2 regions of the Pantoea sp. App145 genome follow, and region 1 is predicted to be linked to the other one. Evidence: predicted binding sites of a transcription regulator. Region 1 holds the regulator's gene; the other holds the start of a gene.
The links. The regulator PurR, encoded in region 1, represses purine synthesis genes. The targets are predictions, from matches to a motif close to CANGCAAACGTTTGCNTG.
Positions count from the first base shown of each region.

Region 2: a site for PurR is predicted at 2,627-2,644, ahead of RCF31_RS12920 (NCS2 family permease). Genes of this name have one in related genera too.

Region 1 is NZ_CP133290.1:978,740-983,827, forward strand. It holds gene rnt (ribonuclease T) at 1-306, shown strand, start outside; gene RCF31_RS04355 (Grx4 family monothiol glutaredoxin) at 343-675, opposite strand; gene RCF31_RS04360 (C40 family peptidase) at 1,043-1,828, shown strand; gene RCF31_RS04365 (YnhF family membrane protein) at 1,884-1,973, opposite strand; gene purR (HTH-type transcriptional repressor PurR) at 2,259-3,284, shown strand; gene punR (DNA-binding transcriptional activator PunR) at 3,281-4,192, opposite strand; gene punC (purine nucleoside transporter PunC) at 4,302-5,088, shown strand, end outside.
Region 2 is NZ_CP133290.1:2,829,392-2,834,479, reverse strand. It holds gene phoU (phosphate signaling complex protein PhoU) at 1-521, shown strand, start outside; gene RCF31_RS12930 (MFS transporter) at 628-1,869, shown strand; gene yieH (6-phosphogluconate phosphatase) at 1,912-2,571, opposite strand; gene RCF31_RS12920 (NCS2 family permease) at 2,712-4,025, shown strand; gene RCF31_RS12915 (4'-phosphopantetheinyl transferase family protein) at 4,058-4,816, opposite strand.

The DNA of each region.
Region 1 (5,088 bases):
AACGCCACCTTTGATCATGGCTTTCTTATGGCGGCAGCCGAACGTGTCGGTCTGAAGCGCAACCCATTCCATCCCTTTGCCACTTTTGATACCGCAGCGTTAAGCGGCCTGGTGCTAGGTCAGACGGTGCTGGCAAAAGCCTGTAAAGCGGCAGGTATGGATTTCGATAGTACCCAGGCGCATTCTGCCTTGTATGACACTGAACAAACCGCGACGCTGTTTTGCGAACTGGTCAATCGCTGGAAGCGCCTTGGCGGCTGGCCGGTCGCATTCAGTGACGATGTGTCGGAAGACGACGCAGAATGACCAAAAGAAAGGCCGACGATGCGTCGGCCTTTGCAATTATTCTGCTTCTTTATACTTCTCAGCAGTTTCTTTAATCAGCGGTTGCAGCTCACCACGCTGGAACATCTCAACGATGATGTCGCAACCACCGACCAGCTCGCCATCGACCCACAGCTGCGGGAACGTTGGCCAGTTGGCATATTTCGGCAATTCAGCACGGATATCCGGGTTTTGCAGGATATCAACATACGCGAAGCGCTCACCACAGGCAGACAGAGCCTGCACCGCCTGCGCAGAGAAACCGCAGCTTGGCAGTTTCGGCGAACCTTTCATATACAGCAGGATCGGGTTTTCTGCGATCTGGCGCTGAATTTTTTCAACAGTACTCATTTTTGCCTTCCTTAATTCCTCACTTCGTGTTTGTTTATTGTAGCGACTTCACCCCCGCACTGAAAACGGGATTTTGCTTCTCAGCGACCTTAATCGCCATGTTTGTTAAGTTCCAGCGCAACAAATAACATTTTCATATCATTAGCAAGCATGAACCGATTAATAATTGGCAATAATTATGCTGCGTTAACCGGCTGAAATCGCTCATTTTTGCCCCAGATACCATCTGGTAACAGATTAATCGAAAAATGCCTTACCTTTTGGAAAAAAAGTGGATTAGAATCAATTCCGGCGCTGATCATTGATCAGATTTTTCTAACTTGCCGCAGGCTGTTTTATCGCAGACTGCTTAACCTGTAACCGGACTATGCGTTTACTTATTACGCTTTTTATGCTGGCTTTCGCCCAACTGTTTTTTAATGTGGCTTCTGCGTCACCGCATGCGCCCATCAATGCCAGTTTGCATAATGCAGAGAAAAAAAGTGCACGCGAAGATGAGCGCCGTAAACGACGCCCGGTCAAGACCAGCACCAAAAAATCACGCCTTACCAGCAGTGTTCATAAGTTAAGACTGAAGAAACCCACCAAAACCGAAACTGCGCTGCACAAAACTACCCGCAGAAAAACCCTGCTGAAGTCGCCGATCAAAAAATATGGTCATCAGCGCGTGGCGAAAGTCACATCTGAGCAGGATGACGCCAGCGACCTCACCACCATCAGGATGAGCAAATCACACCGGCAGCGCTATCAAAAGGCGCGTGAAACGGCGATGAACAAATTAATGGGTCAGATCGGTAAACCCTACCAGTGGGGTGGTACTTCACCACATACCGGTTTCGATTGCAGTGGTCTGGTGTGGTATGCCTATAAAGACCTGGTGAAATACAAATTCCCACGCACCGCTAACGAAATGTATCACCTGCGTGATGCGGCACCGATTAAACGCGATATGCTGGAGAAAGGAGATTTGGTGTTCTTCCGCATTAACCATCGCGGTACCGCTGACCATGTGGGTGTTTACCTTGGCAACGGCAAGTTTATTCAGTCACCGCGTACCGGTAAAGATATTCAGATTAGCGCATTAGGTGAAGATTACTGGCAGAAGCATTATGTCGGTGCACGCCGCATGATGACGCCAAAAACCATTCGCTAAGCGGTCACCGCGCAATAAAAAGCCGGACACTGAAATTTCAGGTCCGGCTTTTTTATTAATGAAGGATCGCGGTGAAGCTGAACACGATGATCATTAACAGCGCGCCAACGGTAGTACCCAGCGCGAGTTTCAGGTCTGTACTCATCACAACTCCTTAGTCACATTAATTGAAGGGTTAATGTAATTTTCGCACAGCCCCCGGCAAAAATCTCGTGTTATCCGCGTCAGCTTGCTAGAATCGCCGCCTTTCGTTGCGCAACAGATTTTGCGCACGCTGTGTTTGTGGCCTGTTAAAGTGATTTAGACTCAGAGTTAACGCCTTTTTCTTCGCCATTTGCCCCAAAAATTGGGGCGCAAAACCATTAGCAGACGCAAACGTTTAACAATATACTTATCAGTAAGTTGCGATAAGCCCGGGAGTACCATTTTCATGGCAACAATTAAAGATGTGGCGAAACGCGCCGGTGTCTCCACCACCACGGTTTCGCATGTCATCAACAAGACGCGTTTTGTCGCGGAAGAGACGCGTAACGCCGTATGGGAAGCGATCAAAGAACTGCACTACTCGCCCAGCGCCGTGGCGCGTAGCCTGAAGGTCAACCACACCAAAACACTGGGATTGCTCGCCACCTCCAGCGAAGCCCCCTATTTCGCGGAAATCATCGAAGCGGTAGAAAACCACTGTTTCGACCGCGGCTACACGCTGATTCTCGGCAATGCGCATAACGATCTGCAAAAGCAGCGTGCTTATCTCTCGATGATGGCGCAAAAGCGCGTCGACGGTTTATTGGTGATGTGTTCCGAATATCCGGACGACCTGCTCACCATGCTGGAAGAGAACCGCAATATTCCGATGGTGGTGATGGACTGGGGCGAGTCTCGCGGTGATTTCACCGATACCGTGCAGGATAACGCCTTCCAGGGCGGCTATCTTGCGGGACGTTACCTGATTGAACGTGGACATCGCGACATTGGTGCCATCCCCGGCCAGATGGAGCGCAACACTGGCGGCGGTCGTCATGCTGGTTTTATGCAGGCACTGCATGAAGCCGGTATTACCGTTCGTCCGGAATGGATTGTGCAGGGCGACTTCGAACCAGAATCCGGTTATCAGGCGATGCAGCAGATCCTCAACCAGAAACAACGTCCGACGGCGGTGTTTTGTGGCGGCGATATCATGGCGATGGGCGCGATTTGTGCCGCCGATGAAATGGGGCTGCGTGTGCCACAGGATATTTCGGTGATTGGCTATGACAACGTGCGCAACGCCCGGTATTTCACCCCAGCGCTGACGACCGTTCATCAGCCGAAAGCGCAGCTGGGAGAAAAAGCACTGGAAATGCTGCTCGATCGCATCACCAGTAAACGCGAAGAGCCGCAGACCATCGAAGTGCAGCCAACATTGATTGAACGCCGCTCAGTCGCTGACGGCCCGTTCCGCGATTATCGTCGCTAAGCTATCGTTTCGCTCAACCACTCATGGTTGAGCGTTTCAGCATCGCCCAGATAATCCAGCAGCCAGCTTAATGCCGGTGAAGCGCGTTGTTCCGACCAGCTGACGCAGCAGGGACTCTCCGGGAAAGGCGCAGGCAGCGTCAGTTCGGTTAACTCGCCACTATCCAGCAGTCGCCGGGCTAAATGGCCCGGCACCATGCCCACGCACAAACCTGCCCGCAGGCAATCCATCCCGGTTTCCCACTCCGGTACCACCAGACGCCGCTGGTTATCCAGCGTCCAGGTCATACGCCGCGGCAGCGCCCGCGACGTATCCTCCAGCACCAGCGAAGGCCACGTCCGTAAGGTTTCTTCATCCAGCTGGGTACTTTTTGTCAGGGGATGCCCGGGACTGACCACGCAACGCCAGTTCAGCGCGCCCATATCCTGGAAGGCGAAACGCCCACCGACCGGAATGGCTTGGGTGGCCCCAATCGCCACATCGACCCGTCCATCAGCCAGCGCATCCCAGACCCCGTTGAACACTTCATAGCTGATAATCAGCTCCATATCCGGGAAGTGACGGTAGAAATCCTTTACCAGTTGCCGGGTACGCTGCGGTTTAACGATACAGTCAACCGCGATACTCAACTGACCACGCCAGCCGTTAGCCAGTTGCTGGCACTGGCGTCGGGTTGCCAGCATTTTTTTGATAACACTCCGGCCTTCACGCACGAAATGCTCACCCGCTGCCGTCAATACCACCTCCCGGTGCTGCCTTTCAAACAAAGGCACGGCCAGCCAGGTTTCCAGCTGGCGTACCGTATAGCTGATGGCAGAGGGCACGCGATGCAACTCCTGCGCCGCTGCGCTAAAACTGCCGCTGCGAGCCACCGCATCCACCACTTCAAGCGCGTATTCAGACCACATGATTTTGCCTGCAAAATTTTTGATAGCACTTCGCAAATATTAGCGTTTCACAAAGACTGCCGCACCCTTTTACACTCCCCGGCGTTCAATTTGTCTAATGAGAATCACCATGTTGTCATCAAAAGGATTTTTGCCTTACCTTGCTTTGCTAAGCATGCTCGGCTTTCTTGCTACGGATATGTACCTGCCGGCCTTCGGTGCCATGCAGCAGGATTTTGCCACTGCCCCTGGCACCATCAGCGCCAGCCTGAGCCTGTTCCTCGGTGGCTTTGCCTGTGCGCAGGTCTTCTGGGGTCCGTTGTCTGACCGCTTTGGTCGCAAACCCATTCTGCTGGCCGGATTAGTGATCTTCGCGCTGGGCTGTCTCGGCATGTTGTGGGTAACCGATGTGCGACTGATGCTGGCACTGCGTTTTGTCCAGGCGCTGGGTGTATGCGCGGCGGCTGTCAGCTGGCAGGCGCTGGTGGTTGATCGCTATCCACAGGCGCAGGCGAACAAAGTTTTCGCCACCATTATGCCGCTGGTGGCGTTGTCACCGGCGCTGGCCCCGTTGCTGGGAGCCTGGCTGATGGGCCATTTCCACTGGCGTAGCATTTTCCTGCTGCTGACGCTGGTCACGCTGGTGTTGCTGGTCGGTACCCTGCAACTGGCGAATCCTACCCGCACTCAGGCGGCACGCGCACCACAGCCCGGATGGTTGACGTTACTGGCTTCAAAGGTCTACAGCGGCAATGTGCTGATTTATTCTGCCTGCTCCGCCAGCTTTTTCGCCTGGCTGACCGGCTCGCCTTTTATCCTTGCTGATGCCGGGCTTTCACCCGCCGATATTGGTCTGAGTTATGTACCGCAGACCATCGCCTTCCTCGTAGGTGGCTTTGGTTGCCGTGCCCTGTTGA
Region 2 (5,088 bases), 1.9 Mb from region 1:
GCGTGCGCATCATCGCCAAACGCCAGCCTACCGCCAGCGACCTGCGCCTGGTGATGGCAATCATCAAGACCATTTCTGAGCTGGAACGCATCGGTGACGTGGCGGAAAAAATCAGCCGCACTGCACTGGAGAAATTTGGTCAGCAACATCTGCCGCTGCTGGTGAGCCTGGAATCACTTGGCCATCATACCGTGCAGATGCTGCATGACGTGCTGGATGCGTTTGCCCGCATGGATCTTAATGCGGCGATCCAGATCTACCGTGAAGATAAGAAGGTGGATAAAGAGTACGAGGGCATTGTACGTCAGCTGATGACCTACATGATGGAAGATCCGCGTACCATTCCAAGTGTACTGACCGCCCTGTTCTGCGCACGTGCCATCGAGCGTATCGGTGACCGTTGCCAGAATATCTGCGAAATCATCTTCTACTTCGTGAAGGGACAGGATTTCCGTCACGTTGGTGGCGACAAGCTGGATGAGCTGCTGTCCGGCGATGATGGCACCAACAAACCGTCCTGATAGCCTGATGGCTGCCTGCATTAGCGGCAGCCATCTTCATTTCTGATTGGTCTCACGGCGTTCCGCTCTTTATACTTGGTGCACTTTTTATTACAAGGTGTTGCTGATGTCACCCCTCTCCCCCAAAAAGAAACAGAGCGTCACCCCGGCCAAAGCGATGCTGGCGGCGGTCAGTGGCTATGCGATGGACGGATTCGATCTGCTGATTCTTGGCTTCATGTTACCGGCGATTAGCGTGTCGCTGGCACTCGATCCTTCACAGGCAGGATCGCTGGTCACCTGGACGCTGATTGGAGCCGTGGTGGGTGGCATTGTCTTTGGTCATCTCAGCGACCGTTTTGGCCGCATCCGCATTCTGACCGTCACTATTCTGATGTTTTCCATTTTCACCGGGTTATGCGCAGTGGCGCAGGGCTACTGGGATTTGCTGGCGTACCGTACTCTGGCAGGGATGGGGCTGGGTGGCGAGTTTGGTATCGGCATGGCGCTTATCGCTGAAGCCTGGCCGCAGGAGAAGCGTAATCGCGCCTCCGCATGGGTAGGCATCGGCTGGCAGCTGGGTGTGCTGCTGGCAGCCTTTATTACCCCGCCACTGCTGAGTGTGATTGGCTGGCGCGGTATGTTCCTGGTGGGGCTGTTGCCCGCGCTGGTGTCGTTTGTGATTCGCCGCAGCATGGGGGAACCGGAAGGATTTACCCGTCATGTGGCGAAAACGCCGCAATTGTCGTTTGCCGCACGTATCCGTTTGCTGTTTAGCGACCGGGCCACCAGCAAGGCAAGCCTGGGTATCTTTATCCTCTGCTCGGTACAGAACTTTGGTTATTACGGTCTGATGATTTGGATGCCGAGTTATCTCTCCTCCAGCTTCGGCTTCAGTCTGACCAAATCCGGTCTGTGGACCGCTGTCACCGTGGTGGGGATGACGTTCGGTATCTGGCTGTTTGGCGTACTGGCGGACCGCTTCGCGCGCTGGAAAATCTTCCTGTTGTATCAATTTGGCGCGGTAGTGATGGTAGTGATTTACGCTCAGCTGCGTGATCCCACCGTGATGCTGTTTACCGGTGCGCTGATGGGGATGTTCGTGAATGGCATGATTGGCGGCTACGGCGCGTTAATTTCCGATACTTTCCCGCCACAGGCTCGCGCCACGGCGCAGAACGTGTTGTTTAACCTCGGGCGTGGTGTGGGGGGTTTTGGGCCGCTGGTTATTGGTTTACTGGCTGCGAAAATATCATTCGCTGCGGCGATTACGCTGCTGGCGCTGATTTATCTGCTGGATATTGTGGCAACGCTGTTTTTGCTGCCGAAGAAGCAGGGTAATGAGGATTCACTGGGCGCGATTGGCTGATGCCACGGCGCGATTTTTCGCGCCGTGATGGGTTACTGGGCGTTACACCAGCGCCCAACCCCGCGCCTGCCACAATGCTGGCAACTGCGCCATATCATCAAAACGGGTCACCAGCGGGTGATCAAGTTCCGGGTTATGCGCATCCGCGCAGTAATAAAACACCGGAATACCGGCGGCGATGCCAGCGCGGGCACCTGCTTCCGAATCATCCACCAGAATGCATTTCTCTATCGGCACCTGCATTTGCTCCGCCGCGTGATACATCAGTTCCGGGTCTGGTTTCCAGTGATTGATGTCATAACCGCTGTAAAGATTCTCAGCGAAGTACGGCAGCATGCCGGTCAGACCGAGGGAATGCTGCATTTTCTTCACTGTGCCATTCGATACCACACACATCGGCACTTTAACCTGCTCCACCAGCGCTTTCGCCCCGGCGATAGGCTCCAGCTGCAAGTCAAACAGCCGGGCCACTTCGGCGCGGTAGGTGGTTTCCACTTCATCGATGGGGAGTTCGGCCTGATGTTCCGCTGCCACATCACGGATGATGTCGTACAGTTTTACCCCTTTGTATTTTTCGAACATCTGCTGGAGCGATAGCTCGATACCGTAGCGGGCAAAGGTGTTGACGTAAGATTGCGTACAGATCACCTCGCTGTCGACCAGCGTGCCGTCACAATCAAAAAAAATACATTCAACTGACATCGCACATCATCCTTTTGGTAAACAATTAGCTGTCACTCTAACCCACTGCGCGCGTCGAGCAAACGCTTGCGAAAAATCAGTGTGCTGGGCCGGTAAAATCTATAGGATACGCGCGTTAAATTTTTCAGCAGGATAATGCTATGAACAAGCAGGGTCTGTTGCAGCGCATTTTTAAGTTGCAGGAACACGGTACTACCGTGCGCACGGAAGTGATCGCCGGTTTCACCACCTTTCTGACGATGGTGTACATCGTCTTCGTTAACCCGCAAATCCTTGGTGCCGCGGGTATGAATACCCAGGCGGTGTTTGTCACCACCTGTCTGATTGCCGCATTTGGCAGCATCCTGATGGGGCTGGTGGCTAATCTGCCGGTCGCACTGGCACCGGCGATGGGGCTGAATGCCTTCTTTGCCTTTGTCGTGGTCGGCGCGATGGGGTATTCGTGGCAGATCGGTATGGGGGCAATCTTCTGGGGCGCGCTGGGGTTATTAATCCTCACGTTGTTGCGCGTGCGTTACTGGATGATTGCCAATATCCCGCTGAGCCTGCGCGTGGGCATCACGGCCGGTATCGGGCTGTTCATCGCCATGATGGGGCTGAAAAATGCGGGTATCATCGTGCCAAATGCCGATACGCTGGTCACCGTGGGTAACCTGACCTCGCATAGCGTGTTGCTGGGCGCGCTTGGCTTTTTCATCATCGCCATTCTGGCTTCACGTAATATCCATGCGGCGGTGCTGGTGTCGATTGTGGTGACCACTGTGATTGGCCTGCTGCTGGGCGATGTGAAGTTTACCGGCGTGTTCGCGACACCACCCTCTGTGGGCTCCGTGGTGGGTCAGGTCGATATCAAAGGTGCACTGAATATCGGGATGGCCGGGGTGATTTTCTCGTTCATGCTGGTCAACCTGTTTGACTCCTCCGGCACGCTGATTGGCGTAACCGACAAAGCCGGGCTGACCGATGAAAAAGGCACCTTCCCGCGGATGAAGCAGGCGTTGTTTGTTGACAGCGTCAGCTCAGTGGCCGGGTCGCTGATTGGTACTTCATCGGTTACCGCTTATATCGAAAGTTCTTCGGGCGTGGCGATTGGTGGCCGTACCGGGCTGATGGCGGTGATCACCGGTATCCTGTTCCTGCTGGTGATGTTTCTGTCACCGCTGGCGGCGATGGTGCCCGCCTACGCGGCTGCGGGCGCTTTGATCTACGTCGGCGTACTGATGACGGCGTCATTGTCACGTGTGCGCTGGGACGATCTTACTGAAGCGGTTCCGGCGTTTGTCACCGCAGTGATGATGCCGTTCAGTTTCTCGATTACGGAAGGCATTGCGCTGGGCTTTATCGCTTACTGCGTGATGAAGCTGGGAACGGGGCGCTGGCGGGAAATCAGCCCGTGCGTGGTGGTGGTGGCGCTGTTGTTTGTACTGAAAATCGTGTTTGTTGACGCCCACTAAAACTAAACAGGCCGCATAAGCGGCCTGTCTTATTATGGATGACCGATTTCCTGCGGTGTAGTGCGTTCGCTCGGTAAACTGGTCAGACGCAAGGTGCGTGGACCGATATTTGGTTTACTCATCTCCACATCGCGTAGCGGCTGCCATTGATAGTCGCCATCAATTTCCCACAACCGAAGTCGTTCCGTACCGGGTGACAAAGCGCATGACCAAACCAGCGTCGGTTCGGCATCGCACACGGCCTGAATATCCGGGAACACGCTGGAGCGCAGGCGTCCTGCGGCGGGATGGAGCCGCAATGAATCGATACCGCTTTCCGCTTCGCCGGTGAGTTTGAGAATGCTCTGGCGTAGCGTCCAGATCTGCGTCACCGCTTCCATAAAATCCTGCTGCGCATTAATCCAGGCTTTCTCCCCGGAAGAGAGATCCTGGGTGAGGGCATCCTGCGTCTGACGACTGTGGGCGCGCACGATTTCCATATCCAGCCCGGCCCGGCCACCTTCTTCAGCCAGCAGAACACCCACCATATTTCCGGCATAGGCGATGCTGAAATCAGGCAGGGCGGAATCGGCAAAACAGGGCCGACCGCTGCTGGTGGTCACAAGCAGCGGCAGTTCATTGATACCGTAAATACGCAACATCAGCTGTGCCAGCAGCTCACGAGCGGCAAGAAAGCGGCCACGGCGCTTATCGGGCAGACGTTGCGCGCTATTAATTACATCCTGTGGAACCCGCATTGTCTCAGAGGAGAGGGGCGGGTTACCCATCCAACGAACAAAATGACTAGCCATCTGTCGCTCCGTGAAAATGGTCGGATAATCATCACAGCTATTGTAAGAATTTTCTCATGTCTTTGCATCCGGCATTACGTGGAATCCCTGAATTTCAGATAACGCCGAACATCATGACCATGCGCTGAGGCCGCGCCAGTAGCCATATCATCCAGCTTATTTGCTGATAAATGCCTGATTAGATGCTGAATGGGGCGATGTAGTGTAGGATTTGGGCATTAAAAAAGCAGGCTGATGAGAAAATTATAATTGCCGAATTTCAGCTGTGCTTC